DNA from 2 places in the Kitasatospora sp. RG8 genome. Region 2 is predicted to be linked to the other one. Evidence: predicted binding sites of a transcription regulator. Region 2 holds the regulator's gene; the other holds the start of a gene.

Region 1 (15,672 bases), on a different contig from region 2:
AACTCGTCCTCGAACGGCACGAGATCACTTGTGCGACCCGTCGGGCGTCGGAATACTAGCCCGCGTGACCGCACTGGAGGCAGTGGCCGTCCACCTCCCCCACCACACCGTGCCCATCGAGGCGGTGGGCGAGCGCATCGGCCTGACCCCACGTCAACTTCGACTCTTCCGCCGCTTCCACGGCCTGGACCAGCTGCGACTGGACCCGGACGGGACGCTGCCCGACCTGCTCGGCGCCGCCGTCGAGGCACTACCGGAGCTGCGCGGACGCGAACGGCACGTCCGTTTCGTGATCCACGCGCGCAGCATGCCGGTGGCGGTGCCCTACCCGCTCAACCCGCTGCACCAACTGCTCGACCGCTACGGCCTTTCCCGTGCCGTGGCCTTCACCGTCACCCACCACGCCTGTGCGGTGGGCCTGCTGGCCGTCGACCTGGCCGGCCGGCTGCTGGCCGGGTCCGACGACCCGGAGGCCCTCGCGCTGGTGCTGGCCGGGGAGAAGACCTTCACCAAGGACGCCCAGGTGGTGCCCGAGACGGGGATCTTCGCCGAGGGCGCGGCCGCCTGCCTGGTCCGTGCGACCGGCGAGCGCAACCGCGTGCTCTCCTACGCCGTGCGCCACCGGCCGGAGTTCGACGGCCGCCTGGCCGGGGACCAGGACCTGCTCGCCCGCTACCAGCGCGAGTACCCGGCGGTGATGATCGAGGCGATGGAGGCCGCCCTGGACCAGGCAGGTCTGGACCTCTCGGACGTGGCGGTGGTCCTTCCGCACAACGTCAACCAGGCCTCCTGGCGGATGATCTGCCGTCGGATCGGGTATCCGGTGGAGAAGGTGGTGCTGGACAACGTGCCCGCCGTCGGGCACAGTTTCGCTGCAGACGGCCTCATCAATCTCCACACCGCCACCACGCGGGGGCTGCTCCGCCGCGGCGACCGCTACCTGATCGCCGCCGCCGGCGTCGGAGCCACCTTCTCGGCCATGGCCGTCGAACACTGACGCACCGCCGGACCTGCGTACCGTCCGGCGCCGGGATCCGGGGGCCGGCCCCCGCGGCGCGGCGGGCGCAGCGGCACGGCGAGGACGACCACACCCCGGCCGGCCGCTCCCAGCACACCCCATTCACCACTCACGCACGACGGGACGGGACACCCATGCCAGACCCAGAGGTCCAGACCACTGACGCCGAGCTGCGCGAGCGGATCCTGCACAGCCTCGGCGAGCTGCTGCCGCGCGTGCTCAAGCGCGACCTCCCCGAAATCCCCGAGAACGCCTGCCTCTTCGACGATCTCGGCCTCACCTCGGCCGGCACCATCGAGCTGATCCTGGAGGTCGAGGAGGCGCTCGACATCCAGGTCGACGTCGAGCAGATCGGTGAGGACGACCTGCGCTCGGTGACCAGCCTGGCCGACTACGTGGCCGGCCACATCATCCCCGAGGACTGACCGGGTGGGCGCCGCTTCCGCCGCCGGCCTGGTCGTCACCCGGGCCGTGGTGGGGTACCCCGGCGGGCGGTCGGAGACCTCGCTCGACCCCGACCTGAGGGTGTTCGTCTCCGACCTGGTCCGTCCGTACGGCCTGCCGCTGCGCGAGGACCTGCTGGCCGAGGGCGTCGGCCACTCCTACGAGGAGATGGCCGAGGGCCTGCTGCGCGAGGCACTCGCCGACGGCCGGCCGGTCGACCTGCTGATCCTGGCCTTCGACTCCCCGGACGTCCGTCCCGGGGCGCCGAGTTCGCTGGCGCTCAGTCGGTCCTGCCCGGGTGAGCCGCTCGCCTTCGCGCTCTGCGACCAGGGATCGGCCGCGGCCTTCAGCGCCTTGAGGGTCGCCGCCGAGTACCACCGGACGGGGGCCTGCCGGCGTGCGGTGGTGGTACTGGCGGAGCAGACCGCGCTGCACTACCGGGCCGCGGAGCCGGTCGACCTGCCCGAGCGGCACTGTGCGGTGGTGCTGGTCTGCGACGAGGCGGCGGGCGGCGAGCTGATGGTCGATCAGATCCCGGTGGCCGATGTCAAACTCGCGTCGAAGACCGTCGGTGAGGCGGTTCGGGACCTGGGGGAGGGGGCGGCCGTCCTGCTCGGCCCCGGCCTGGTGGTCGACGCCGACGCCGACGTCCGTGCCTATGCCGACGTCCGCGTCGATCCCGCCGCTGCCGGTGTTGACGGTGCAGCGCGGGCGACCGGAGGCCAGCCGTTCACCGGCATCTGGTCGGAACTGGCCGAACGGCTCCCCGCCTGGCGGGCGGAGGGGCGGCCCGTGCTGGCGGCAGGCTTCGACCGCCGGCTCGGCGTGCTCAGCACCCTCACCCTGCGGGCGGGACCGTGACCGGTCCCCCCGAGCCGGCCGACCCGGTTGGGCCGGTTGGCCTGGTTGACCTCTGGGTGATCCCGACGGATCAACCTGCCGCAGTGGTAGAGGCGTTGGGCGCACTGCTCGACCCCGGCGAACGGGCCCGCGCCGCGGGTCCGGACGACGCGATCGGCCGACGGTTCACCGTCGTGCACGGGGTCGTCCGACTGCTGGTCGCCGAACGCCTCGGCGTGCACCCGGCCGAACTCGCCTGGCGCCGTGGCCCGCACGGCAAGCCCGAGCCGGCGGGAGAGGGGCACGCGCTCGGTGTCAGCTACTCCGCCTCGGGTGCCCTCGCCGTACTCGCCCTGGCCGACGGCCGGCCGGTCGGCGCCGACGTCGAGGCGGTCCGCGACCCGCGCGTCGCCGCCCGGATCGCCAACCGCTACTTCCCGGGCGCCGAGGCCGCGTCGTTGGCCGAGTCCTCCTCGCCCGAAGTGCTGGCCGGGCGTTTCACCGAGCTCTGGTGTCGCCGCGAGGCCTGCGTCAAGGCGTTCGGCGGCCGGCTGGTGCAGGGCTTCGGCCTGCCGCTGGCCGGGCCGACGCCGCTGGTCCTGGCCGACGCGGGCGCCCTCGGCGACGGCCCCTGCCGGATCGCGGACGCACCGGTGCCGGGTCCGTTCCGCGCCGCCGTGGCGGCCGTCGGCGACCGACCGTTCCGGCTCCGGTCGCGGCACTGGGAGGCGCCCCCGTTCATCATGTCACGTACATGAAAAATGAATTGACCGAGTGTCAGGAGTTGCTCGGCTTGAGCGTCGACATTTCCGGATTTTTGGTCTGGACCACTTTCCCGGGTCGCTGGTAGCGTCCCGACCCACAACCCGCTGAGCCCCTCAGGCCTCCCCAGGCCCGTTCAGGGCTGCTCAGATCCCCTTGGACCCCCGGCGAGCCGAAGGGCACGGACGACGTGACAGCAACCAGCCGGCGGATCACGGTCCGGTACGGCGGCGCGAGCAGCGGCTCCGGGCCGCTCACCCTCGGCCAGGACAACATGATCCGCTGCATCCGGAGCGACCTTCCCGAGCAGATCAACAAGGAGGCGGCCTGGCCGGTGCCCGACGGCACCACCCTGACCGCGGCACTCGACGCCCTGCGCGCCCTGGTCGAGCGGCACGACTCGCTGCGCACGGTCTTCCCGCCCGGCCCCGGACCGGACGCCTTCCCGGAGTGCCAGGAGGTCTGCGCGGAGGGCGAGTTCGCCGTCACCGTGCTCGATGCCCCGGGCCTTCCGGCGGCCGCGCTGGACCGGCTGGCGGAGGAGGCGGGGCGGACGGACGTGGCCGTCCCGTTCGACCTGGCGGCCGGCCCACGGCTCCGCTTCACCCTACTGGCCGATGGCGACCGGGCGGCGAGGCTGGTCGTGGTCGTCTGTCACGCCGGTGCGGACGGCGTGGCGACCACCCTGCTGATCGAGGACTGGCTGGCCCTCGCGGCCGGCAAGGAGCTGCCGCCGGTCACCGCGCGCACCCCGCTGGAGGTGGCAGCCCGTGAGCAGGGTGAGCAGGGCCGCCGCAAGGCCGCCGCCGCCCTCGGGCACTGGCGGAAGATCCTCACCACCCGCCCGCAGACGGTCTTCGCGGACTCCCGGATCACCGGCCCGGCCGACCGGGCCGCCGCCGTGGTCCTGCGCTCCCGCACGGCCGGCGCCGACCTCGCCGCCGCCTCGCGGCGGACCGGCGCGAGCCCCTCGGTCGTCCTGCTCGCGGCCTTCGCCGCACTGGTCGCCCAGCGCGCCGGCCACTCCGCCCTGGTGCTGACCGCCCTCTCGGCCAACCGCCAGCGGGCCGCGATGGCCGACCACATCGGCACCCTCGCCCAGGACGCCCTGTTGGCCCTGGACGCGGACGCAGTCGACCTGGACGAGCTGATCGGCCGCGCGAAGGCCGCCTCGCTCGCCGGCTACTGGCACAGCACCCTCCCCGCCGGGAACGTCTGGCAGCTGATCGAGGACGTCGCCCACCTGCGTGGCACCCGCTTCGCCCGGCAGGTCGTCATCAACGACCTCAGTCTGACCATCCCCGAGGCGATGTCCGACGCCCGCCCGGCCCCGACGAGTGACCCGGAACTGACCTGGCTGCCCGACCCACCGCTCCCGGTCCGCATCATGCTCAACCTTCTGCGCACCTCCGGCAGCCTGGAGTTTGTCCTGCTCGCCTGCCCGCAGGTGCTCGACCGCGCGGAGACCGAACGTTTCGCGCTCGCCCTGCCCGCCGTCCTGAAGGCCGCCGTGCACGGACCGTTCCCGCTCGCCGACCTGCCCGGGCTGACGGGCGTGCCGTCCGCCGTCCGGACCGGCGCCTGGGCCGTGGTCGACGGCGGCTGGATCGATCTGGACGCGGCCCGGTCCCTGGTCGTCGATGCCCTCGGTGGTGCCGAGAGCGCCTCCGGCGTCACCTCCGGCATCACCGCCGAGATCCTCGGCACCGCCGTCGAGTTGGTGGACGGCCGTCTCGTCGCCCGCATCGCCACCCGCCGTCCGGGCCTCACCCCGCTCGCGGCCCACCGGGCCGTGGTCGCGGCCATCCCCGGCCGCGACACCGCGATGGCCCCCCACCACTACGTCGTGCACACGGCCACCGGCCCCCGCCCGTCCGGCCCGATCGCGTGGGGCACCCTGCCGGTGACCGCCGAGGGTGCCGGCCGTGATCCGGACATCGTCGGCCCCACTGCCGACTCTCCGTGAGGGGCGGGGCGGCACCTTCGAGGAGCACGGGGACGAAGCCGCCTTCGGCCGGTTCATCGCCGAACTCAGGGCCTTCCTGGCCGAACTCAGGGAGTTCGACCCCGCCGCCGCCGACCGGAACCCCGTCGAATGGCAGCACTTCGGCTGGCGGTCGATCACGCGGTTCGACCGCCTCCGTTCCTACGGGCAGTCGCTGGCCGTCATCAACATCTTCGGCATGGCCGAGAGTCCGTCCACCCTGGTCGGCTCGTAGCCGGCCGACGGCACCCCTGCCCCGGGAGGAGGCAGCACCCATGTCTCAAGTCTGCAATACGGCGATGAAGCTGAGCAGCGAGGCCCGCCGCGAGAAGAGGCACCATGCCCAGAGCGCGGGACTCGAACTCCTCGCCGCCACCGGCGACGTCTTCAAGGCACTGGAGCTGATCGAGCACGGCGACGGGCCGGGCACCGCGGCCGTCTACGTGGCCTCGGCGGACAAGCGGCTGCGGCAGGCCGGCGGCCTGCTGGGCGAGGTCGCCGTCCTGCTGGGCTCCGGGACCCTGGCCCCGGAGACGGTCACCTGGTACCAGGACCTCGACTACGAGCGGCTCTACGAGTCCGGCGTGGCGAGCGGCCGGGTGCCGCGCAACCGCGAGTGCTGGTCCGAACTGGTCGCACCGACCACCGCCGGAGGCCCCCTCGCCGTCTGTCACGACTACCGTGGCCGCGTGCTGCGGACCGCGGCCCTCATGACCGAGTGGCTCCAGGCGGCACCGTACCCCGGCGCCGAGACCGCGCTCCGTCGCGTCCAGTCGGCCATGGTCGATCTGGCCGTCTACGCCCAGCTGATGGGCTACTTCAACGATGTCGAACCGCTGGACGAGAGGTGGCTGCGACGGACCGCGGCCGCCGTCGCCGCCGGCTAGCGGTCACCACCGCGGTGCGGGGCCCGGGTGAGCCCGGGTGCCGCACCGGCCCCGGAACGGGGCGGCCCGCCGACGAGGGGAGAGGCCCGTGCCCGAAGCGCCCGAAGTACCCGTAGTGCCCGTGGTTCCCGACGTACCGGTGGCGCCCGTGGTGACCGGCACCCGGGCGGCCGAGGCCGCCGTCCCGGCGGCCGTCGAGGCCGCGGTCCGGGCGGGCGTCGACAAGGCGGTCGAGGTCGCCGCCGCCGTGGCCGCGGAGACGGCCCGGGGGTTGGTGGCGGCGAAGCTCCACCCCGGCCCCGGCCCCGGGGAGGGCCCGCCGGTCGTCGGCTCCTGACAGCGGCCGGTGCCTACGGAACGCGACCGCCAGGAAGACGACCAGCCGGACCACGACGACCACGACCACGACGACCACGACCACGACGCGAGGACCACGACCACGGGGAGGACGACCAGCCGGAACGCGACCACCGCCCCGCAGGTGCCAGGGGGAACCTGCGGGGCACCCTCTCGTCGTCCGGTCGGGCGGTGACCGTCCACCGGCCCACCGGGTTCGTGCACCGGCCCAGTCGGCCCGTCGACCCGCCCGTCCACCCGGCCCGGCCCGGCGGACCCGTGAGGCCGGCCGGTTGCCCGTTCTTCGCCGCCGCCCACCCGCCCACCCGCCGTGCCACCCGCCCGCCTCCGGTGCGGGCCGAGCCGCGCAGGCAGAGACTGGTGGTGGATCCTGCCCCCGAGGCTGGGAGAGCCATGCTGCTCGGACTCACCACCGCGCTGGTCGCGACCGTCTGCTTCGGCTTCGGCTCGGTCTTCCAGGCGCGCGGCGCCCGGTCGGCGCCCCGGGCCGACCGGGTACGGGTCGGGTTGCTGGCCGCGCTGGTCCGGTCCTGGCAGTTCCTGCTCGGCACCGGCCTGGACATCGCGGGCTTCGTGCTGAGCATCGTCGCACTGCGCACCCTGCCGCTCTTCCTGGTCCAGGCGGTCACCAACGCCAGCCTGGCGGTCACCGCGCTCGCCGCCGCCCGGCTGCTCGGCGCCCGCCTGCGGCGCGGCGACGTGGCCGGGATCGCCGCTGTGGTGGTCGGCCTGACCCTGCTCGCGCTCGCCTCCGGCCCCGAGGGCCGCGACCACGCCCCGCCCGCCTTCCACTGGGCCCTGCTGGCCACCACGGTGCTGATGCTGCTGCTCACCGTGGTGCTGGCCCGGCACACCGGCAACGCCGCCGCGGCCGGCCTCGGCCTGCTCGCCGGCGTGGGGTTCGGCGTGACCAGCCTGGCCGTCCGGGTCCTGAACATCGACGGCCCGGCCGGCGTCTTCACCGACCCGGCGGCGTACGCGCTCGCCGTCGGCGGGCTCGGTGGCTACCTCGCGTACGCCCTCGCGCTGCAACGCGGCACGGTCACCGCGGCGACGGCCGCCGGCACCGTCGCCGAGACCTTCGGCCCGGCGCTGGTCGGCGTGGCGGCACTGGGCGATGCGGCGCGCCCCGGCTACGCCTGGTGCGCGCTGACCGGTTTCGCGGTGGCGGTCGGCGGGACCTTCGTGCTCTCCCGCTTCGGGGAGGTGGAGGCGGAGGTCGGCCCCGCCACCCGCCCGGCCGCGGACGAGGCCGCCGAAGCCGCACTGCCGCCCCGGTAGATCGCCGACCGCGTCGCGGCCCCCGGTGACCGCCGCAGTGCGGCGCCCGGTGACCCCGACGGCCTCCGGTGACCGCGGCAGTGCGGCGCCGGTGACCCCGACGACGCCCGGTCGCCCGGAGGGCCTCGCCGTGCGAAGGTGACTTGCCGGGCAATTCACCACAGCCGGCGAACGGCAGGACGGACCGTGCAGGACGGACCGGGCCCGACACCCGCGCCGGACACCGCGCCGGACACGCCTCCGGGACACCTCCCGGACGGACGTGCCGGACCGGTCGACGGCGCGGCGCGCACAGAGCGGCAGGAGCCATGACGGACGAAGCCCACCAACCCCTCCGGAAGCCCCGCCGCCCCGCGGCCGACCCACCGGTGGTCCTGGTGACCGGTGCCTCCTCGGGCATCGGCGCCGCCACGGCGGCCCGCCTCGGAACGGCCGGCTGGCAGCTGCTGCTCTCCGGCACCGACCGCGCCCGCCTGGACGCCGTCGCCGCCCGCACCGGTGGCCGGGCCCTGCCCGAGGACCTCGCCAAACCGGACGGCCCGCAGCGCCTCGCCGAAGCAGCCCTCACGACCGCCGGCCGGGTGGACGCGCTGGTGGCCAGCGCCGGCCTCGGCTGGCGCGGTCCCTTCGCCGAGACGCCCACCGACACCCTGGACCGGATGATCGAGGTCAACCTCGCCGCCCCGCTGCGCCTGGTCCGCCTCCTCCTTCCCGGCATGCTGGAGCGCCGGCGCGGCCGGATCGTGCTGCTCGGCTCGATCGCCGGCCAGGTCGGTGTCCGCGACGAGGCGGCGTACTCCGCGACCAAGGCCGGGCTGGCGATGTTCGCGGAGAGCCTCTGGTACGAGCTGCGCGGGACGGGCGTCGGCGTCCGGATCGTTCTGCCGGGCGCGGTCGAGACCCCGTTCTTCGCCCGCCGCGGCACCCCCTACCAGCGCGAACGCCCCCGCCCGGTCACCCCCGAGCTGGTGGCCGACGCCGTGTTCAGCACTCTCACCACCGCCTGCGACCGTCCGTTCGTGCCGCGCTGGCTCGGTCTCCCGGCCCGGATCCACGGCGTCGCACCGGGGGCGTTCCGGCGGATGGCCGCCCGGTTCGGCTGAGGCCGGCGCCGGTGCACCGGACCGTGACCGTCCGCCGGGCCGCCCTGGCGGTGGCGGGCGTCGAGCTGCTCCACCTGGCCCCGGCCGCCGTCCGCCTGACCGCCGTGCGCCGGACGGTCGCCCGCCGCACCGCCGGGTACGGCACCCGACCCCGCCACGTCGCGCTGACCTTCGACGACGGCCCGGACCCGGGCAGCACCCCGGACATCCTCGACGCCCTCGACGCGATCGGCGCCCGGGCCACCTTCTTCCTGCTCGGGACGATGCTGGAACGCGCGCCGGATCTCGGCCGCGAACTGGTGACCCGCGGCCACGAGGTCGCCGTCCACGGTTGGTACCACCGGCAGCAGTGGTACCCGGCGCCCGCTCGCGATCTGCGCGAGCTGCGCCGCACCGCCGAGGCGGTCACCGGGATCTGCGGCGCCGTGCCCCGCTGGTACCGCCCGCCCTACGGCGTCCGCACGGCCGGCCCGGCCCTCGCCGCCCGCCGCCTGGGCCTGCGCACCGTCCTCTGGACGGCCTGGGGGAGGGACTGGACCGGCCACGCCACCGCGGAGTCCGTCCACGCCACGGCCCGCCCCGGCCTCACCGGCGGTGCCACGCTGCTGCTCCACGACTCGGACTGCACCTCCGCGCCCGGCTCCTGGCGCGCCACCCTCGGGGCCCTCCCCCTGATCGCCGACCACTGCCGCAGCCACGGCCTGACCCTCGGCCCGCTGTGCGACCACGGCGTGCCGTAGCGCGTCGGCAGGCCCTCACGCGGCCCGCCGCCCCCTGCAGCGGCCGAACGCGGCCCGCGCCAGGCCGACCTGAGCCGGGCCGATCTGCCTCAGCCCCACCCGCCTCAACTCCACCCGCCTCAGCCCCACTCGCCTCAGCCTCACCCGCCTCAGGCCGCGACCTGAGCCGGGCCGGTCTGCCCGGCCCGGACCGGCCGGTGGCCCGCGCCAGGCCGACCCGCGCCAGGCCGACCCGCTACAGGCCGACCCGCTCCAGCGCCGCCGCGAACCCCGTCCGCCACCCGGCCGGCGAGGCACCGGGGGAGGGGGTCGGCGAGGGGCGCTCCAGGGCGGCGAGGGCGTTGCGGACCACCTCGGCGGGCCGGGCGGACGTCACGTCGGCATGACCCAGCTCCAGCTCGTGCTGGAGGTTGTCGCGGCCGTGGCCCTGGACGACGTCCAGCAGGAGCAGCCGGCGGCCGAGTGCCCGCGCCTCGCTGCAGGTGTCGCCGGAACTGGTGACCACCAGGTCGGCGGCGGCCATGAGCGCGGGGATCCGGTCGGTGTACCCGAACGGGTGCAGGCGCGGCCGGCGCCCGGCGGCCCGCCGGAGCCGGGCCTCCAGCTCGCGGTTTCGGCCGGCCACGGCGAGCACGTGCGGTCCGGCGTCCGCGAGCGAGGCCGCCGTGCGGGCGAGCGGGCCGAGCCCCCAGGAGCCGGACATCAGCAGCACGCACCGCGCGTCCGGCGGCACCCCGGCCTCTGCCCGGGCCTCGGCCCGTCCGGGCGGGCGGTAGAACGGTTCGCGCAGCGGCGCCGGCAGTACGGCGATCGCCGCGTCCGGCCGGTAGCGCCGCACCGCGCACGCGGCGACCTCGGAGGTGACCAGGAAGAGGTCGGTGCCGTCCTGCACCCAGAGCCGGTGCGGTGTGACGTCGGTGCAGAGGACGAGGTGGCGGAAGCCGGGCCCGCCGTCCGCCCGCAGCCCGTTCAGCGCGGAGGTCGCGGTGGCGAACACCGACACCACCAGGTCCGGCCGCTGCTCCGCGACCAGTTCCCGCAGGGCCGGCACCAGCCGGGTCCGCGCCGCCGCGTCGGCGAGCAGCGCGATCCGGGCGCCGGGCCGCAGCGCCGAGAAGTGGAAGGCGTCGTAGAGCCCGGGCAGGCCGAGCAGTCGCCGGAACACCAACTCGCCCGCCGAGCCGGCCCGTTGCCCGAGCAGCGCCATCGCGTCCACGGTGGCGGTGGTCCACCCGCGCTCGTGCAGCGAGTCCGCGCAGGCCTGGGCCATCACGTCGTGGCCCTGCCCAAGCGAGCCGGAGACCAGCAGCGCGTGCGGCACGGGCCCCGCCTCAGGAGGAGCCCGACGCAGGTCTCGGCGCGGGGGCCGGCGCGGCCTCGTCCCGGTACCAGTCGGCGTACCGCCGCACCCCGTCCGCGAAGTTGGTCCGCGGCGACCAGCCGAGCAGCCGCTTGGCCTGCGCGGCCGAGATGCGGCGTCCGTCGTAGTCGGCGGCCCGGGCCTCGATGTGTTCGATGCTGACCGGCCCGAGGAGCCGGTCGACGGTGTCGGCGATGTCCCGCACCGAGATCGCGGTCGAGCCCTCCAGCGCGAACGTCTGGTCCTCGGCGGTGGGGGAGAGGGCCCGGACGTGGGCGTCCGCGAGGTCCTCGACGTAGACGAAGTTGCGGCTCTGCCGCCCGTCGCCCGCGATGGTGATCGGCCGTCCGGCCAGCGCCGCCTGCACGAACCGGGCGACCACCAGCTCGTCCCGCATCCGGGGCCCGTACGGGATGCCGTACCGCAGGATGGTGAAGTGCCCCCCGTACAACTCCCGGTAGCTGTGCACCAGCATCTCGGCGGCGAGCTTGGTGGCGACGTACAGGTGCCCGCTGTGCTCCAGCTCGATCGGCACGTGCTCGTCCAGCTCCTGCTCTCCGCTGTCCATCCCCGCCTCCGCGAGGGCGGCGCCGTAGACCCAGACGGTGCTGGCCAGCACGGTGCGGCTGAGCCCGCTCCGCCGGGCCGCCTCCAGGACGGCCTCGGTGCCGTCGATGTTGGTGCGCACGGCCCGGACCGGGTCGGCGGCGACGCGTTCGACGTCCGCCATCGCGGCGAGGTGGAAGACCACCTCGCTGCCGTCCAGGGCCGCGGTGAGCGCGGGCAGGTCGAGGATGTCGATCCGGGCGAACTCCGCGCCGGGGTTGAGGTACTTGTCGGTGGTGTCCACCGCGAGCACCTCGTGCCCGGCCGCCAGCAGCCGGTCCACGACGTGTGAGCCGATGAATCCGCATCCCCCGGTGACGGCTACGCGCACGTTCTCTCTCCTTGTCCGGTGGGCCGGCTCGTTGGGTCGCGTTCCTCCGGGCGCCGGCCGCCGCCGAGCGGCCGTCGCCCGGCGCCTCAGCCGGCGAGACGGCGGTGGACGGCGGTGACGGCTTCGATCACCCGGTCGGTCTCGTCCTCGGTCATGTCGGAGTGCACCGGCAGGCAGATCTGCCGGGCACAGAGGTCCTCGGCGACCGGCAGCGGGCCCCGCCGGTAGGCGGCCAGCACCGGTTGCAGGTGCAGCGGCAGGTCGTAGACCTCGCCGGAGAGCCGGACGGCGTACTCCTCGGCCACCGCCCGCTTGAACGCGGCCCGGTCGACGCCGGGCGGCAGCAGCGCCACGTACTTGTAGTAGTTGCTGCGCGAACCGGCCGGCTCCGTCACCGGCCGCAGGCCGTCGAGGCCGGCGAGCGCCGCGTCGTAGCGCTGGGCGACCCGGCGCCTGGTCTCGACGAACTCCTTGAGCCGCCGCAGGTGCACCGTGCCGACGGCGGCGTTCAACTCGCTCATCCGCCAGGAGGCGCCGAACCGGACGTGGTGGTTGGTGGTGAACGAGCCCTTGCCCTGGTCGCGGTAGATCCGGGCCTCGTCGCGCAGCTCGGCCGACTCGGTGAGGATCATGCCGCCCTCGCCGCTGGTGGTGACCTTGGTCGGGTAGAAGGAGAACGCGCCGGCCAGGCCGAACGACCCGGCGCAGCGCCCGGCGTAACTGCTGCCGTGGGCGTGCGCTGCGTCCTCGACCAGGGGGATGCCCCGGCGGTCGCAGATCGCGCGCAGGGCGTCCACCTCGGGGGTGATCAGCCCGCCGATGTGCACCAGCACCACGGCCGCGGTGTCCGGGGTGAGGGCCGCCTCCAGCGTCTCGGGGCCGAGTGCGAGGGTGGCCGGGTCGACATCGGCGATCACCGGCCGCCCGCCCGCGTGCACGATGGCCCCGGCGGTCGCGTAGAAGGTGACGGCCGGGACGACCACGTCGCGGTCGCGGACGTCGACGGTTCGCAGGACGATCTCCAGCGCCGCCGTGCCGCTGGCGACGGCGACCGCGTGGGTGGCGCCGTGCTCGGCCGCGAAGGCCTGCTCGAAGCGCTCGGTCCACGGGCCGAGCGTCAGCGCGCCGGTGGCGAGGATCTCCGTCACCGCGTCCGCGACGGCCGAACGGTCGCTCTCGTCGAAGACGATGCGAGCGGGTGGAACGCCCATCGGGCCTCCTCCGGCAGCAGGATGAACAGGGGATCTGACAGGTACTTCCTGGGTGGACCGGGCAGAACGGCCGGGCCAGGCACATCACGCTACTTCGCCCGGGCGACCCCGGCCCGTTGTCACCGCCCGGCCGGGTGACCCGGGGCCCGCCGGGCCCGCCCCGCTGCCCGGCGGGCGTGGCATCCGGCCGCCGGGTGGGCCGCCGTTGTGCGGCGGGTCCTCGTTGTGCGGCGGGTCCGCTTGTACGGCGGGTCTGCTTGTACGGCGGGTCCGCGCCGGCGGGGCCCGGGGCGCTGTTGCCGGGGCCGGAGACTCCCTCCGGTGGGGGAGGACCGGGCCTCCCGCGGGAGGCCGGCGATGCATCGTTCGGGTGGGTCCGCTACTGCGCACGCAGTACGCGAAGTGCCTGCGCAGCGATGACGACGCGGGGCCCTCCGGCGGCCGAGGATGGCCGGGCTGCGGGAGACCCGGGCCGGCCGGCCGACGGGTGCGCCCGCCGCACGCACCTGCCGAACGTCGTTCGAAGGAGTCTGCTCCCCCATGGCCACATTCCTGTACCGCCTGGATTCCTGTACCGCCTGGGCCGGTGGGCCTTCCTCCGGCGCGTCTGCCCCGGCCGGTCGCACGTCCCCCTGGAACCGGAACCGGAGCCGGAGCCGGAGCCGGAGCCGCAGCCGGGACGTGGTTGGTCGGCCGGGGGCGGGCACGGCGCCCACGGCGGAGCGACAATTGACACGGTCCGGCTCAAGTCCCACGGTCCGGTGGGGCCGTACCCAAGGGAGGCCAGCGATGGCTCGCTCGGTCGGAATCGATCTGGGTACCACCAACTCCGTCGTCTGCGTCCTGGAGGGTGGCGAACCCTCGGTCGTCCCCAACGCGGAGGGCGCCCGCACCACGCCCTCGGTGGTGGCGTTCGCCAAGGGCGGCGAGGTGCTGGTGGGCGAGGTGGCGAAGCGCCAGGCGGTGACCAACGTCGACCGCACGGCCCGCTCGGTGAAACGGCACGTCGGCGACGCAGCGTGGCGCTTCCCCGAGGCGGGGGACGTGGACGGCCGGCGCTACACCGCGCAGGAGATCTCCGCCCGCGTGCTCCAGAAGCTGAAGCGCGACGCCGAGGCCTACCTGGGCGAGGACGTGACCGATGCCGTCGTCACCGTCCCGGCGTACTTCAACGACTCCCAGCGCACCGCCACCAAGGAGGCGGGCGAGATCGCCGGGCTGAGGGTGCTGCGCATCGTCAACGAGCCGACCGCCGCGGCGCTCGCGTACGGGCTGGACAAGGAGAACGACCAGACGATCCTGGTCTTCGACCTCGGCGGCGGCACCTTCGACGTCTCGCTGCTGGAGATCGGCGACGGCGTCGTCGAGGTGAAGTCCACCAACGGCGACACCCATCTCGGCGGTGACGACTGGGACCAGAAGGTCGTCGACCACCTGGTGCAGCAGTTCAGGAACGGCCACGGCATCGACCTCGCCAAGGACAAGATGGCGGCGCAGCGGCTGCGCGAGGCGGCGGAGAAGGCGAAGATCGAGCTCTCGTCCGCGAGCGAGACCGGCATCAACCTGCCCTACGTCAGCGCCTCCGCCGACGGTCCGCTGCACCTGGAGGAGACGCTCACGCGGGCCCAGTTCCAGCAGCTGACCGCCGACCTGCTGGAGCGCTGCAAGGGGCCGTTCCACCAGGCGGTGGAGGACGCCGGGATCCAGGTCTCCGACATCGACCACGTCATCCTGGTGGGCGGTTCGACCCGGATGCCGGCCGTGACCGAGCTGGTCAGGTCGCTCACCGGGAAGGACCCGCACAAGGGCGTCAACCCGGACGAGGTGGTGGCGGTCGGCGCCTCGCTCCAGGCGGGCGTGCTGAAGGGCGAGGTCAAGGACATCCTGCTGCTCGACGTCACCCCGCTGTCCCTCGGCATCGAGACCAAGGGCGGCATCATGACCAAGCTGATCGAGCGGAACACGACCATTCCGACCAAGCGCTCGGAGATCTTCACGACGGCCGAGGACAACCAGCCGTCCGTGCAGATCCAGGTCTTCCAGGGCGAGCGCGAGATCGCCTCGTACAACAAGCGGCTCGGCGTGTTCGAGCTGACCGGCCTGCCGCCGGCGCCCCGCGGCCTGCCCCAGATCGAGGTCACCTTCGACATCGACGCCAACGGCATCATGCACGTCGGCGCGAAGGACCTCGGGACCGGCAGGGAGCAGAAGATGACCGTCACCGGCGGCTCCTCGCTGCCGAAGGACGACATCCAGCGCATGATGCGCGACGCCGAGCAGCACGCCGAGGAGGACCGGCAGCGCAGGGAGGCCGCGGAGACCCGCAACCAGGCCGAGCAGCTCGTCTACTCGACCGAGCGGATGCTGGCCGACAACCCCGACAAGGTGCCGGGCGACGTCAAGGCCGAGGTGGAGGCCGCCCTCGGCGACCTCAAGGAGAAGCTCAAGGGCGAGGACGCCGCCGCCGTACGGCTCTCGATGGAACGGGCGGCCGTCGTCGCGCAGAAGATCGGCACGGCCATCTACTCCCAGGCCTCCGCCGGTGCCGGCGCCCGGCCCGCATCCGGCTCGTCGGACGACACCGCGGCCGCGCCGGACGGCGAGGAGGAGGTCGTCGACGCCGAGATCGTGGACGAGGAGAGGCCGAGGGGCCCGGCCGGCTGAGCCGGGCCGGGCCGGGCGTCACGGCATCGGGCTCGGGCCGGTCAGCTGGTCCGGACCCGGGCCAGGCCGAAGTCGGACATCTGC
Region 2 (15,672 bases):
CCCTCGTCGATCAGGTGCTGGAGCAGCTGGGTGTGGTGGATGACCTCGAAGTGACCGCCCAGCTGCGGGTACTCGTTGGCGATGGTGTTGAAGCAGTGCGGGCAGGTGGCGACGATCCGCTTCTTCGGAGCGTCCTCCAGCGCCGCGTTCAGGGTCTCGACGTTCTGGGCGCCGAGCATCTGGAACAGGAACTCGTTGCCCAGGCGGCGGGCGGAGTCACCGGTGCAGGACTCCTCCTTGCCGAGGATCGCGAACTGCACGCCGGCGGTGTGCAGCAGCTCCGCGAAGGCCTTGGTGGTCTTCTTGGCGCGGTCCTCCAGGGCGCCGGCGCAGCCGACCCAGTAGAGGTACTCGACCTCGGCGGGGTCGATGTCCTCACCGATCACCGGCACCTCGATGCCGGTCTCCTTCTTCAGCTCCTTGACCCAGTCGAGGCGGGCCTTGGTGGCCATGCCCCACGGGTTGCCCTTGTTCTCCAGGTTCTTGAGCATCGTCCCGGCCTCGGTCGGGAACGAGGACTCGATCATCACCTGGTAGCGGCGCATGTCGACGATGTGGTCGATGTGCTCGATGTCCACCGGGCACTGCTCGACGCAGGCGCCGCAGGTGGTGCAGGACCAGAGGACGTCCGGGTCGATGACGCCGTTCTCCTCGGCGGTGCCGATCAGCGGGCGCTCGGCCTCGGCCAGGGCGGCCGCGGGGACGTCCTTGAGCTGCTCGGAGGTGGCCTTCTCCGTGCCCTCCATGTCCTTGCCGCCGCCGGCCAGCAGGTACGGCGCCTTGCCGAAGGCGTGCTCGCGCAGGCTCATGATCAGCAGCTTGGGCGAGAGCGGCTTGCCGGTGTTCCAGGCGGGGCACTGCGACTGGCAGCGGCCGCACTCGGTGCAGGTGGAGAAGTCGAGGATGCCCTTCCAGGAGAAGTGCTCGACCTGGGAGACGCCGAAGACGGCGTCGTCGGCCGGGTCCTCGAAGTCGATCGGCTGACCACCGCTGGTCATCGGGCGCAGGGCGCCGAGCGCGGTGCCGCCGTCCTCCTCGCGCTTGAAGTAGATGTTGAAGAACGCCAGGAACCGGTGCCAGGCCACACCCATCGACGGGTTGATGCCGATGGTGGTCGCCCACGCGAACGAGATGCAGATCTTCAGCATCGCGAAGAAGTAGATCAGGTTCTCCAGCGTGCCGTGCGACAGGCCGCTGAGCGCGGAGACCAGCGGGTACGAGAACAGGTGCTCGGGCCCGTACGAGTCGACGCCGTTGAGGGCGCCCTCCAGGGAGCGCAGCATCAGGATGCAGAGGCCGATGCCGAGGATCGTGTACTCGACGTAGAAGGCCTGCCAGGCGATCGAGCCGGCGAAGCGCGACTTGCGGCCGGACCGGGACGGCAGGCTGAGCAGCCGGATCACGATCAGGGTGATGATGCCCAGCGTGGTGAGGGTGCCGAGCAGTTCGACGAAGAGCTGCCAGAGCATCCAGTGGCCGATGACCGGCAGCGCGAAGTCGGCGTCGAAGAGCTGGCCGAAGGCGTTGACGATGGTCAGCACCAGGCTGAAGAAGCCGACCGCGACGAACCAGTGCGCGACGCCGACGACGCCCCACTTGTTCATCCGGGTGTGGCCGACGAACTCGACCGCGACGGTCTTCACCCGCTGTGCGGGCTCCCCGAACCTGGTGGGGTCGGACTGGCCGGTCCGCACCACCTTGAAGATGTACAGCGCCGCACGGGCGGCGAGCGCGGTGCCGATCACGAACGTGACCAGCGAGATGACGATCGCTGCTAGTTGCATCGGCTCTCCGTCTCCTGCGGCTTTGCTGGGTTGGCGGTATCTCCGGAGCGAGTGTACTCGTCGGTAACTTCCTGGGCCGACGGCCCGGACATTACCGTTTGTCAACTCTTCTCCAGAAGATGTTCAAGGTATGGCGGCAGTCACGTGAGTGCACACTCACCACGCCCGTCGGCCGGGCCCGTCCGGCCCCCGCCCCCGCCACGCTCCAGCGGATCCGCTCAGCAAAGTTGAGCGGCGCCGACTCATGGCTGTTGACGCTCTCCACCGAGTCGTGCATCCTTGAGCCCGTAAAGCTCAACTCTTCCGTGGAGGTACCAACGATGGCACGCGCGGTCGGCATCGACCTCGGTACGACGAACTCGGTCGTCAGCGTCCTTGAGGGTGGCGAGCCCACCGTCATCACGAACGCCGAGGGTGCGCGGACCACGCCGTCCGTCGTGGCCTTCGCAAAGAACGGCGAGGTCCTCGTCGGTGAGGTGGCCAAGCGCCAGGCCGTCACCAACGTCGACCGGACCATCCGCTCGGTCAAGCGCCACATGGGCACCGGGTGGAAGATCAACCTGGACGGCAAGGACTTCAACCCGCAGCAGATCAGCGCGTTCGTGCTGCAGAAGCTGAAGCGCGACGCCGAGGCCTACCTGGGCGAGACGGTCACCGACGCCGTCATCACCGTCCCGGCGTACTTCTCCGACTCGGAGCGCCAGGCCACCAAGGAGGCCGGTGAGATCGCGGGCCTCAACGTCCTGCGCATCGTCAACGAGCCGACCGCGGCCGCCCTGGCCTACGGCCTGGACAAGGACGACCAGACCATCCTGGTCTTCGACCTCGGCGGCGGCACCTTCGACGTCTCGCTGCTGGAGATCGGCGACGGGGTCGTCGAGGTGAAGGCCACCAACGGTGACAACCACCTCGGTGGTGACGACTGGGACCAGAAGGTCGTCGACCACCTGGTCAAGGTCTTCCAGGCCGGCCACGGCGTCGACCTGTCCAAGGACAAGATGGCCCTCCAGCGTCTGCGCGAGGCCGCCGAGAAGGCCAAGATCGAGCTGTCCTCGTCCTCCGAGACCTCGATCAACCTGCCCTACATCACGGCCTCCGCCGAGGGCCCGCTGCACCTGGACGAGAAGCTCACCCGGGCCCAGTTCCAGCAGCTGACCTCGGACCTGCTGGAGCGCTGCAAGGTCCCGTTCCACAACGTGATCAAGGACGCCGGCATCTCGCTCTCCGAGATCGACCACGTCGTCCTCGTCGGCGGCTCGACCCGCATGCCCGCCGTCGCCGAGCTCGTCCGCGAGCTGACCGGCGGCAAGGACGCCAACAAGGGCGTCAACCCGGACGAGGTCGTCGCCATCGGCGCCGCGCTCCAGGCCGGTGTCCTCAAGGGCGAGGTCAAGGACGTCCTGCTGCTCGACGTCACCCCGCTGTCCCTCGGCATCGAGACCAAGGGCGGCATCATGACCAAGCTGATCGAGCGCAACACCACGATCCCGACCAAGCGCTCCGAGATCTTCACCACGGCCGAGGACAACCAGCCGTCCGTGCAGATCCAGGTCTACCAGGGCGAGCGCGAGATCGCCGCGTACAACAAGAAGCTCGGCATGTTCGAGCTGACCGGTCTCCCGCCGGCCCCCCGCGGCCTGCCCCAGATCGAGGTCACCTTCGACATCGACGCCAACGGCATCATGCACGTCGGCGCGAAGGACCTCGGCACCGGCAAGGAGCAGAAGATGACCGTCACCGGCGGCTCCGCGCTGCCGAAGGACGACATCGAGCGCATGATGCGCGAGGCCGAGCAGTACGCGGAGGAGGACCACAAGCGCCGCGAGTCGGTCGAGACCCGCAACCAGGCCGAGCAGCTCGTCTACTCGACCGAGAAGTTCATCGCCGACAACGCCGACAAGCTCCCGGCCGACGTCAAGACCGAGGTCGAGACCGCCATCGGCGAGCTCAAGGAGGCCCTGAAGGGCGAGGACATCGCGGCCATCCGCGACGCCTCCGAGAAGGTCTCCACCACCGCCCAGAAGCTCGGCCAGGCGCTCTACGCCAACGCCGACGCCGCGGGTGCCGCCCCGGCCGGTGACGCCGCCGGTGCCAAGGACGACGACGTCGTCGACGCCGAGATCGTGGACGACGAGAAGCCCAAGGGCGGTGCGGCATGACGGAGAAGCCGCAGGGTGCTGAGCCCGGCGACGACTCCGCCGCCGAGGAGGCCGTGATCAAGGCTGCCGAGGAGGCCGCCGCGGCCGGTTCGGCCGGCGGGGACGAGCTCGCCGCCGCCAAGCGCGAGGCGGCCGAGCGGACGGCCGACCTCCAGCGTCTCCAGGCCGAGTACCAGAACTACCGCAAGCGGGTCGAGCGCGACCGTCTGACGGTCCGGGAGATCGCCGTCTCCAACATCCTGGAGTCGCTGATCCCGGTCCTGGACGACATCGGCCGGGCCCGCGAGCACGGCGAGGTGACGGGCGGGTTCAAGTCCGTCGCCGAGTCCCTGGAGACGGTCGTGGCCAAGCTGGGCCTCCAGCAGTTCGGCAAGGAGGGCGAGCCCTTCGACCCGACCATGCACGAGGCGCTGATGCACAGCTACTCCTCGGACGTCACCGAGGACACCTGTGTCCAGATCCTCCAGCCCGGCTACCGGATCGGCGAGCGGATCATCCGCCCGGCGATGGTGGCGGTCGCGGAGCCCCAGCCGGGCACCCAGACCACCGCCGCGCCCGACGCCGACAAGGCTTCGGACGCCGACAAGGCCGACGGTGGGTCGGAGAGCTGACAACCCGTGCGCTGCGGAGTCGTACGTCGTCCAGTACGACGGCCGGCTCCGCAGCGCCGTCTCCGTCGACGGCAGGACGCCCCTGCCTGTTGACAGCACATTGACTATGGATCGTGGGAGGTGGCGGCAGCCATGAGCGGGCGGAGCGAGCGAATCGCCGAAAGGTGCGCTTTGCGCGAAGCGGCTGCCGAGCGCCGCGAGGTGGGCGCATGAGCGAGCGCAGCGAGCGAATCGGTGATCGGGGCGTGTTGCGCGAAGCGGCTGCCGAGCGAAGCGAGGTGGGCGCATGAGCGGCAAGGACTACGTGGAGAAGGACTACTACAAGGTCCTCGGCGTGCCCAAGGACGCCTCCGCCACCGAGATCAAGAAGACGTACCGCAAGCTGGCCCGCGAGTTCCACCCCGACGCGAACAAGGGCGACAGCAAGGCGGAGGAGCGCTTCAAGGACATCTCCGAGGCCTACGACGTCCTCTCGGACGAGAAGCGCCGCAAGGAGTACGACGAGGCGCGCACCCTCTTCGCCAACGGCGGCTTCCGCTCCGGCGGCCCCGGCGGCGGCAACTACAGCTTCGACTTCGGTGACCTCTTCAACGGCAGCCAGGGCGGCCCCCCCGGCGGTGGCGGCGGTCTCGGCGACGTCTTCGGCGGCCTCTTCAACCGCGGCGGCCGCCAGCCCCAGCCCCGGCGCGGGGCCGACGTCGAGACCGAGGTGACGCTCTCCTTCGAGGAGGCCGTCGACGGCGCGACCGTCCCGCTCCGGATGACCAGCCAGGCCCCGTGCCGCACCTGCAGCGGCACCGGTGCGAAGGCCGGCACCACCCCCCGGGTCTGCCCGACCTGCGTCGGCGCCGGCACCGTCAGCCGCGGCCAGGGCGCCTTCGCGCTCTCCGAGCCCTGCCGGGACTGCCGCGGCCGGGGCATGATCGTCGACGACCCGTGCACCGACTGCCACGGCAGCGGCCGGGCCAGCTCCGCCCGCACCATGCAGGTCCGGATCCCGGCCGGCGTCCAGGACGCCCAGCGCATCCGGCTCAAGGGCAAGGGCGCCCAGGGCGAGCGCGGCGGCCAGGCCGGCGACCTCTACGTCACCGTGCACGTCGACGCGCACCCCGTCTTCGGGCGCAAGGCCGACAACCTCACGGTGACCGTGCCGGTCACCTTCCCCGAAGCCGCCCTCGGCGGCACCATCGAGGTGCCGACGCTCAACGGCCCCTCGGTGAAGCTCAAGCTGCCCCCGGGCAGCGCCAACGGCCTCACCCTGCGGGCCCGCGGCAAGGGCGCAACCCGCAAGGACGGCACCCGCGGCGACCTCCTGGTCACCGTGGAGGTCCTGGTGCCGCAGCACGTCACCGGCGACGCGCTGACGGCTCTGGAGCAGTACCGCGAGGCCACCGCCTCCGACGACCCGCGAGCCGCCCTGTTCAAGGCGGCGAAGGGAGCGTGACGACCAGATGATCCCCGACAGCAGCCCCCTCGGCCCGATGGGCCCCATCGGCCCCGGGGTCGGCGAGGGTCTCCCCGGCGGCGCCCCGCGCGCCCGCCGCACCGCCCCGCCGCCGCAGTACGTCCTCACCGAGGACACCCCGGTCTACGTGATCTCGGTCGCCGCCGAGCTCTCCGGCCTGCACCCCCAGACCCTGCGCCAGTACGACCGCCTCGGCCTGGTCTGCCCGGACCGCACCGCCGGCCGCGGCCGGCGCTACTCCGCCCGCGACATCCAGCAGCTGCGCGAGGTCCAGCGCCTCTCCCAGGACGAGGGCATCAACCTGGCCGGCATCAAGCGGATCATCGAGCTGGAGAACCAGGTCACCGCCCTCCAGTCCCGCATCGCCGAACTCGCCGACTCCCTCGAAGGCGCCGCCACCACGCTCCAGCAGCGCGAGGCCACCATCCACGCCTCGTACCGCCGCGACCTGGTGCCCTACCAGCCGCCGACCCAGTCCAGTGCCCTGGTCGTCTGGCGCCCGAAGCGCTGACCCGGCCACGACGGCCCCTGCCGCCGGTTCCCTCCTGAACGGGGGGTGCCGGCGGCTGGGTGTTGATGAGAGAGTGCTGCATCAGGGCGACCGCCGGACGATCCGTCCGTCCTTGTGAGCCAGGCGCCGGATCGTGCTCTGCGTTTAAGATCCCTGGGCAGCGGACTTCAGTCGCGTTGACTTGTCCGGTCGACGACAAGGAGCCGAAAGTGAGTGATCGAGAACAGCTGGTGCACAACCACAGTCGCTCACCGATCCTGTCCTCAGACGCCCGCGCGCTCTACCTGAAGGCGTTGAACGAGGACGGCCGGCTCAGCCGGGGCAGCTGCACACCGCACGAGGCCGCCGCCCTCGACGAGTTGATGGAGCTCGGCCTCCTCATATCGGACAGCGACGAGCCGGGTTCGCTGTTCGCCGCCGATCCCGCGAAACTCGCCGCCAGTCTGAGCTCGACTTGGCAGCGCCAGGCGCTCGATCTGCTGGCCCGTGCCGTGGCAATTCCCGGCGACCTGGGCGAGCTGGCGGAAGCGTTCCACAATCCCGACCAAAGCGGCGGCCCCATTGAATACGTTCAGGGCCGGGCACTCATAAATCAACGGGTTCAGCAGGCGATGGCGAGCGGAATGACCGAAGGGCTCGCAATGCAGCCCGGCGGGCCGCGCCCCTCGGAACTGCTGACCTCGTTCATCCAACGCGATCTCGACATAATCCGCCATGGCGCGTCCATGCGGACGATCTACAACGCCAGCACCCGGCACCACCAACCGACCAGGGATTACGTATCCACGCTGGCCAAAGAGGGCTGGCAGTTCAGGACCCTGGACGAGCCTTACACACGGCTCCTGATCGTCGACCGGCGCCTCGCCGTGATTCCGGTGGTGGGCGACCACGTCGCCGCTTTCGTCCACGATTCCGCGGTCATCAACTACCTCGCGGAAGAGGTGTTCGAGCGGAACTGGAGCCGGGCGCTCGACTTCGACGGCGACCGCACCATCCCGCAGCAGGTCGTCTCGCAGCTCAGGCACACGATCATCGACCTGCTGCTGGCCGGCACGAACCACCGGGTCATCGCGCGCCGGCTCGGCATCAGCGAACGCACGCTGGCCCGGCACATCGCGGAAATGCGCGAGGAGCACAACGTCGACTCGCTGTTCCAGCTCGGCTACGTCCTCGGGCAGTCCTCCGGGACGACCGCCTGAGCGCCGACGCCACTGGCGTGCAGAAGTTTCCGGACACGGGAAGAAACGATTCCTCGCCGGCTTGGCCGTGCCGCCCGCGGTCCGCACCCGCGCAGGCCCGAGCCCGGGGAGGTGCCTTCCCCGGACGGCCCCACGGCCGGACCGCCGCCCACACGGGCGGCGCCTCGTTCAAGCAGCACCAACGGCGGACGGTCGCCGCGCGACCTCGACCCGAGTCACCCCGCGAAACCGCCTAGCCCCGCACCTCTTCGGCCGGGCCGGGCAATTCGCGAGCACTCAATGCATCGTCATCTCACCAGTGGAAATCGTCGGCCAGGGCCTGAGTCGTCGACCCGGTTCCCTGACCGGGCACACTCTCGGCACCCGCATAACCCGCGCCGAGAGCGCCGACAGCGAAGATGGAAACGCCGACAACGGCGGACAGTACAGCCTTACGGACAAGTCGGTACATACGAGACACGGACCCATCCCTCCTTCTCAAGCTCCGCGAGCTGGACTTATAGCACTGGCGTCCACATGATGCCGCACGGCACGCTACGGTGTCATCTCCCCTACGGCGCAGGCAGCGTCATCTCTATGCCAGGCATCCAGATGACAGGGCGGAACGCTGGACGGAGCCGTCGGCACTGATAGACGATCAGTTCGCTCCCGATGGTCCGGCGGACGAAGCAGAGTTGCCGCTGTACCGTCAAATATCAGTCTGATGACTTCAGAATCTTTGAAGCAGCAACCAACCGCAGCGCCCACCGGCACCGCATCTTCCCCGGTCGGCCTTCCCCCGGAGTCGACAATGACCGAGCCCTACCTGCGTCACCACGACAGCCAGGCCCCTGAGGGCCGGCGTGCACGAGTCTTCCTGGCCGCGCCGCTGATGCGGTTGACCGGGCCGGCGGACAGTGTGGTGACCCTGGCCAGCCGGACGCGGCTGACGACGCTTCGCACCACGCTCCTGCGCAGCGGCGCCGCCGTGTACAGCGCGCACCACAGCGACGCCTGGACCATCGCCGGCCGGGCCCCCGAGCCGCGCGTCCCCTCCGACTTCCGCGCGCTGCAGTCCGCCGACCTGGTCTTCGCGTACGTCGGCGCGCCGCTCTCCGCCGGGGTCAGCCTGGAGCTCGGCTGGGCCTCGGCCCTGCGGAAGCCGATCGTCCTGCTGGTGGACGAGGCGATCACGCACAACCCGCTGATCGCCACCATCGAGCAGGTCGCCCCCGTGCTGCCGCTCGTCTTCGACGACACCTGGTCGCAGGAGGCCCTCCACCACACCGTGGAGACCGCCCTCGACTGGGCGGGCATGGCGCTCTCGCTGCGCGAGGGCTTCTGGACCGCCCCCGGCGAGCAGTTCACCGTCCCCCGTCAGCAGCCCCCGGCCGTCGGCCGGAGCGGCTACTGGCCGAGCAGCGCCGCCACCGGCTGATCGCGTTTCGCACCACGGCAGTTCACGCATCGGACTCCCCCGTCCGGGCTTCCCGCATCCGCCAGCCCAGCTGGAAGAGCGTCTCCGCGCCGTGACGGCGGCGGAGGCGGGCGATGTGGGCGGCGACACTGCGCTCGCTGAGGTGGAGGCGGGTGGCGATGGTGCGCTGGGTGAGGCCCTGACGGAGCAGGTGCCCGACGCGGGTGGTGGTGGGGTGCGCGGTGGTGGCGGTCACGGGGTGGTCGACCGGGGCGGCCCGGGACCAGTCGCGTTCGAAGAGGGCCACCAGGAACGCGACCGTCGCGGGATTGTGGACGAAGGCCGCCCTGGTCTCGTCGTCGGCAGCGGGGACGACCGCCACCGAGCGGTCGAAGACCAGCATCCGCTGGTACGGCTCGTCCAGCACCCGGACCTCGGCGCCGTGTCCGGCCATGGACCGCACGTGCTCCACCACCACCCGGTCGGCGACGGCCAGCGGCTGGTAGAGGGTGCGCATCGCGCAGCCGCGCTTGAGCAGCGCGACGTCCTGGGGCATCGCCATCCGCAGGGCGGCGGCCGGCCGGGGCCCTGGCTGGGCGGCGAGCAGTTCCTCCGTGCAGTCGGAGAGGAGCTCGGAGATGCGCTGCCGGATCCCGGCGGTGCCCTCGATGTGGACGGCCTCCAGCGGGACCGCCGGGCGGGGCACGGCGTCGTACGCGCGGATCAGGTCGTCCAGAGCGGCCGGGAGGCGTTCGGCGCGGACGAGCAACCGGGTTGCCTCGGTGCGGAGTTCGGCGCCCAGGCGGTCGCTGACCGAGCGCGGGTCGACGGCCGTGTACCCGGCGGCCGTGTACCCGGCGCAGGCTCGGTAGTCGGCGGCGGCCGGGACGAGCAGGCCCTGGTCCAGCAGGCCGGCCAGGGCGGGGCCGTCGGCCGGGGTGAGGGCGGCCGCGGACAGGTGGCCGCCGGCCGCGACGGCGGCCAGGTAGAGGGCCTGTTCGGCGGCGGTGGGCCCGGCGGACGCGGCGACGGCGGTTTCACCGTTCATCGGGGCCGCCCCTCATCAGCCAGCCGAGCTGGAACAGCGTCTGCGCGCCGTACCGGTCGCGCAGGCGGGAGATGTGGGCGGCGACGGTGCGTTCGCTGAGCCCCAGCCGGGTGGCGACCGCGCGCTGGGTGAGGCCGCGGGCGAGGAGCCGGCCGACCCGGTCGGGGGTGTCGCGGGTGGGGCCGTTGGCGTGGGCCGCGGTCCAGTCGGGGGCGTCGGCGCGGGCCCAGTCGCGTTCGAAGGAGTTGACCAGGAAGGCGATCGCGGCCGGGTCGGTGATGAACGCGGCGGTGCTGTGGTCCTCGTTGGTGGAGAGCACCGCGACCGAGCGGTCGAAGACGAACATCCGCTGGAACGGCTCGTCCAGGATGCGGATCAGCGCCCCGTGCCGGGTGACCTCGTCGGCGTAGGCGAGGGCTGCGGGAGCCGAGACGGCCACCGGCTGGTAGACGGTCCGCAGCGAGCAACCGCGTTGCAGGAGCTGGAGGTCCTGCATGAGGGCGATCTTCAGCGCCTCGGCGGGGCGGTGGCCGGGCTGGGCGGTGAGGACCTCGGTGCGGCAGTCGGAGACCAGCTGCGAGATGCGGTGGCGGATGTGGACGTGGCCCTCGATGTAGACGGCGCCGCCGGAGCGCTCGGGCGGCCGGGGCATGGCGTCGTAGGCGCGGGTGAGGGAGTCGAGGGCGCCGGGGAGGTTCTCGGCGCGGACGAGCAGCCGGGTGGCCTCGCTGAGCAGTTCGGCGCCGAGCCGGTCGCTGACCGAGCGCGGGCTGACGGCGGTGTAGCAGGCGTCCATGGGGTTGGGCATCAGCAGGCCGATGTCGACGAGCCGGCCCAGTGCGCCGCGGTCGCCCTCGACGACGTCGGCGGACGGGATGCGGCCGCCCGCGTCGAGGATGGCCAGGTAGAGCCGGCGGGCCTCGTCGTCGGGCTCACCGGACGACCCGGCCATGCCCGGAGCGGCCGTCGGGTCCGCCGTCACCTCGAACACTCCCTGCCGGATGGATCTCGGATACGCCTGTACTTCGCGGTCTGTGCTTCTGGGTCCGCACGCGGGGGCGCGTGCCCCGCAGTCGGTGCTTCGGGTACGCAGGTGCCGCGGCCGCCAGGTGTCCCGCCCGCTTGCCGGTCATGATCCCAGCACCGCGCGCAGCACGCGATCACGGTACTGCGAGCCGGCGGACCCCCGGGTCCCGGGTGCCGTCGCACGCCGGGAGGCCGGGGGCCGCCGGTGCCACGCCAATGTCTAGGCGCTTCCGGCGAGGCGGAGCAGCAACGCCTCGCCGACTCCGGTCCCGGGTGCCATCACCACACATGGCGTCCGGCCGGCGCTCTTCCCCCCGATATGCAGGTACGGACGTGCCGTGAGCATCCAGTTCTGAAGAGCAAGTCACCACCATCGGGCTGCGGTTGCCCGGACGACCTGGCGTGGCTCCACCCTCACAGCGTGACGGCCGGTGAACAAGTGCCGCCCGAGTGCATGTTCTCGCAATTGCAGGAACCTGCATCCGGCGCTCGGAGCGGGTTCCCGCGCGATGCGCCGCCCGTGTGCAAAACCGCTGGTCACGGGGGTCGGCCCGTGGAGTCCGACCGTCCGGTCATTCGGTACGGAAGGGCGGGCCCGATGACCGGCCCGCCCGTGGTCCGACCGTGCGCCGCCACCCGGCGCGCCGGCGGCCGTCCGCCCCCGCGGCGGCCGACGCCCGGTCAGCGCGCCAGCAGCCGCCCGCCGGCCAGCCCGGCCGCGGTGCCGGCGGCGGCCACGGCCCAGGCGGCGACCAGCAGGACGAAGAGCCCGGCGGCCAGCCCGGTGAACCCGGCGAAGCCGGTGTGCCGGGCGAGCGCGGCCGCGCCGGTGACACAGGTGCCGATCGGGAAGGTGTACGCCCACCAGGTCATCGCGAAGGCCATCCCGGCCCGGCGGGCGCGCAGGTTGGCGGCGGTGGCGACGGCGAGCCAGAGCATCGCGACGCCGAGCACGGCCACGCCGTACAGCTCGGCGAAGGCGAGGGCGGCGGGGGCGAGTTGGGGGGTGACCGGGCGGGCGGCGTCGGCGAGCTGGTGGACCGCGGTGGTGGACTGGCCGAGCGGGCCGAGCACCAGGAAGAGCGACGGCGTGAGCGCCAGGGCCGGGATCTTGCTGTGCACCAGTCCGGTGAGCACCACCGGCAGCATGGCGAGGGTGGCCAGCAGGCCGACCCCGAACAGGGCCCAGCAGCCGTACAGCATGGCCTGCTGCGGGGTGCCGGCCGGCAGGTGCGGGACGAGTGCGGGGCCGGTGGAGGCGGCGACCAGCGGGGCGACGACCGGCAGCAGCCAGGTCGGGTTGGCCTCCAGCGGGGAGACGGCGTGCCGGGTGATCATCAGGTACGGGATGCCGGCCGCGACCGCCAGCGCGTACAGGGTGCCGGCGCTCCAGAGCACCGCGTCCAGGGCGACGGCGGGGCCGGTGCCGATCACCCGTGAGCCGAGCACCAGGGTGCCGAAGCCGACCGAGAGCAGGGCCATCGGCGGACAGCCGTAGAAGACGGCGGTGGCCGGGGTGTCCAGCAGGTGGCCGCGGGCGGCGGCCCGGTGCCGGGTGAGGTGGAGCACCCGGGCGGTCCCGAGCACCACCAGCGCGGCCAGCCCGAGACCCCACATCAGCTCGCCGAACCCGGTCAGCCCGGGGAGCGCGACGGGCAGTGCGGCGGCGCCGTTGCCGACGATCGCGGTGCCCATGACCGCCGCGTACCAGTTCGGGCTCAGCTGGGCGAGGTCGGGACGGACGTGCAGGAACGGTCGGGGGCTGTCGATCACGGTGGCCATGGAATCCACCGTGCCGTCGGCGGCCGGGCTCCGGTAGCGGCCGGAGCTCTATGAGGGCATAGCCTGAACCTATGGCCCTCTCCCCCCGCGTCCCCGAACTCGGCGCCCTCGAGTTGCTGCTCGCGGTGGCCCGGCTGGGCAGTGTCGGCCGGGCCGCGGCCGAGCTGGGGGTGAGCCAGCCGACCGCCAGCGCCCGGATCAAGGGCATGGAGCAGCAGATCGGCGTCCCCCTGCTGGACCGCTCGCCCCGGGGCAGCCGGCCGACCGAGGCGGGCCGGCTGGTGGTCGAGTGGGCCCGCCAGGTGGTGGAGGCGGCGCAGGCGCTGGACGCCGGGATCGACGCGCTGCGCGAGCGGCGGGACGCCCGGCTGGTGGTGGTGGCCAGTCTGACCGTCGCCGAGTACCTGATGCCGGGCTGGCTGCTGGCGCTGCACGAGGCCAGTCCGGGGACGGCGGTGACGCTGCGGACGGCCAACTCGGCGGACGTCGCCGGGCACGTGCTGGCCGGGGACGCGGACCTCGGCTTCGTCGAGGGCCCGTCCACCCCGCAGGGGCTGGCCGGCGCGGTGGTGGCCGCCGACCGGCTGGTGGTCGTGGTCGCGCCCGGCCACCCCTGGGCGCGCCGCCGGGAGCCGCTGACCGGGGCCGAGCTGGCGGCGACGCCGCTGGTGCTGCGCGAGCCCGGTTCGGGCACCCGGGAGGTGCTGGAGATGGCGCTGGCGCCGTACGGCGGTGCGGCGCGGCCACGGCTGCAGCTGGCCTCGTCGACGGCGCTGAAGGCGGCGGCGATGACCGGTGCCGGGCCGGTCTGCCTGAGCGAGCTGGCGGTGGTGGAGGAGCTGGCGACCCGGCGGCTGGTGGCGGTGCCGCTGGCGGAGGGGCTGGACCTCCGGCGCCCGCTGCGCGCGGTCTGGCCGGCCGGGCGGCGGCCGAGCGGCCCGGCCCGGGAACTGCTGACGCTGACCCGGCGCTCGCCGGGCCGCGAACCCTACAACCGTTCATCCGGAAGTCGAACCTTGGAAAGTTGAGTGGAATAGACTCAACTTAGTGCATGCTGTAGTCAGCAGGGTTCGGGCACCGGCCAGGGCCCACGCACCAGCAGGGATCCGCGCACCGCACGCGGGATCCACGTACGAGCAAGGAGGACACCCCAGCAGTGGACGCCAGCAAGTTCACCACCAAGACGCAGGACGCCCTGTCCGCCGCAATCCGGCAGGCGGGCGCCGCGGGCAACCCGGACGTCAAGCCGGTGCACATCCTGATCGCCCTGCTGGAGCAGCCCGAGGGCATCGCCAGGCCGCTGTTGGAGGCGGTCGGCGCGGACGCCGGCCGGGTCGACGACGGCGCGCGCCGGCTGCTGGCCGCGCTGCCCAGCGCGATGGGCTCCACCGTCGCCGCCCCGCAGCTGGCCCGCGACACCCTGGCCGTGCTCACCGAGGCCGGCAAGCGCGCCGACGACCTGGACGACCAGTACGTCTCCACCGAGCACCTGATGGTCGGCCTGGCCGCCGAGGGCGGGGCCGTCGCCGACCTGCTGGTGCAGCAGGGCGCCACCCCGAAGGCGCTGCTCGCCGCCTTCAAGGACGTGCGCGGCAGCGGCCGGGTCACCTCGCCGGACCCGGAGGGCACCTACAAGGCCCTGGAGAAGTACGGCACCGACCTCACCCAGGCCGCCCGGGACGGCAAGCTCGACCCGGTGATCGGGCGGGACCAGGAGATCCGCCGGGTCGTCCAGGTGCTCTCCCGCCGCACCAAGAACAACCCGGTGCTGATCGGCGAGCCGGGCGTCGGCAAGACGGCCGTGGTCGAGGGCCTGGCCCAGCGGATCGTCGCCGGGGACGTCCCGGAGTCGCTGCGCGGCAAGCGCCTGGTCTCGCTGGACCTCAGCGCGATGGTCGCCGGCGCCAAGTACCGGGGCGAGTTCGAGGAGCGGCTGAAGGCCGTCCTGAACGACATCAAGCAGAGCGACGGCCAGGTCGTCACCTTCATCGACGAGCTGCACACCATGGTCGGCGCGGGCGCCGGCGGCGACTCCGCGATGGACGCCGGCAACATGCTCAAGCCGATGCTGGCCCGCGGCGAGCTGCGGATGGTCGGCGCCACCACGCTGGACGAGTACCGCGAGCGGATCGAGAAGGACCCCGCCCTGGAGCGCCGCTTCCAGCAGGTGCTGGTCGGCGAGCCCAGCGTGGAGGACTCGATCGCCATCCTGCGCGGCCTCAAGGGCCGGTACGAGGCGCACCACAAGGTGCAGATCTCCGACGCCGCCCTGGTCGCCGCCGCCACCCTCTCCAACCGCTACATCACCTCCCGCTTCCTGCCCGACAAGGCGATCGACCTGGTCGACGAGGCGGCCTCCCGGCTCCGGATGGAGATCGACTCCTCCCCGGTCGAGATCGACGAACTCCAGCGCTCCGTCGACCGGTTGCGAATGGAGGAGCTGGCCCTGGAGAAGGAGTCGGACCCAGCCTCGGTCGACCGGCTCGACCGGCTGCGGCGCGATCTCGCCGACAAGAACGAGCAGTTGAGCGTGCTCACCGCGCGCTGGGAGCAGGAGAAGAAGAGCCTCAACCGGGTCGGCGAGCTCAAGGAACGCCTCGACGACCTGCACGGCGCCCTCGAACGCGCCCAGCGGGACGGCGACTTCGAGCGCGCCTCCAAGCTGATGTACGCCGAGATCCCGGCCGCCGA

What was found. Region 2 encodes HspR, which represses chaperone genes until heat shock. Its sites were predicted from a motif close to TTGAGNNNNNNNNNCTCAA; they were not measured.
Region 1: the regulator HspR is predicted to act here: its motif matches at 13,654-13,672, upstream of dnaK (molecular chaperone DnaK).

Annotation. Positions count from the first base shown of each region.
Region 1 is NZ_JAGIYX010000003.1:398,764-414,435, reverse strand. It holds gene J5Y04_RS07180 (3-oxoacyl-[acyl-carrier-protein] synthase III C-terminal domain-containing protein) at 65-997, shown strand; gene J5Y04_RS07175 (acyl carrier protein) at 1,153-1,443, shown strand; gene J5Y04_RS07170 (hypothetical protein) at 1,448-2,323, shown strand; gene J5Y04_RS07165 (4'-phosphopantetheinyl transferase superfamily protein) at 2,407-3,060, shown strand; gene J5Y04_RS07160 (condensation domain-containing protein) at 3,255-5,030, shown strand; gene J5Y04_RS07155 (hypothetical protein) at 4,990-5,283, shown strand; gene J5Y04_RS07150 (hypothetical protein) at 5,348-5,935, shown strand; gene J5Y04_RS07145 (hypothetical protein) at 6,057-6,272, shown strand; gene J5Y04_RS07140 (hypothetical protein) at 6,686-7,573, shown strand; gene J5Y04_RS07135 (SDR family oxidoreductase) at 7,882-8,676, shown strand; gene J5Y04_RS07130 (polysaccharide deacetylase family protein) at 8,688-9,416, shown strand; gene J5Y04_RS07125 (hypothetical protein) at 9,652-10,737, opposite strand; gene J5Y04_RS07120 (NAD-dependent epimerase/dehydratase family protein) at 10,748-11,713, opposite strand; gene J5Y04_RS07115 (DegT/DnrJ/EryC1/StrS aminotransferase family protein) at 11,800-12,924, opposite strand; gene dnaK (molecular chaperone DnaK) at 13,714-15,588, shown strand.
Region 2 is NZ_JAGIYX010000026.1:39,088-54,759, forward strand. It holds gene J5Y04_RS30435 ((Fe-S)-binding protein) at 1-1,784, opposite strand, end outside; gene dnaK (molecular chaperone DnaK) at 2,105-3,943, shown strand; gene grpE (nucleotide exchange factor GrpE) at 3,940-4,554, shown strand; gene dnaJ (molecular chaperone DnaJ) at 4,841-5,998, shown strand; gene J5Y04_RS30455 (heat shock protein transcriptional repressor HspR) at 6,006-6,530, shown strand; gene J5Y04_RS30460 (helix-turn-helix domain-containing protein) at 6,740-7,729, shown strand; gene J5Y04_RS30465 (hypothetical protein) at 8,520-9,146, shown strand; gene J5Y04_RS30470 (LuxR family transcriptional regulator) at 9,169-10,173, opposite strand; gene J5Y04_RS43705 (LuxR family transcriptional regulator) at 10,163-11,155, opposite strand; gene J5Y04_RS30480 (TDT family transporter) at 11,881-12,981, opposite strand; gene J5Y04_RS30485 (LysR family transcriptional regulator) at 13,053-14,009, shown strand; gene clpB (ATP-dependent chaperone ClpB) at 14,138-15,672, shown strand, end outside.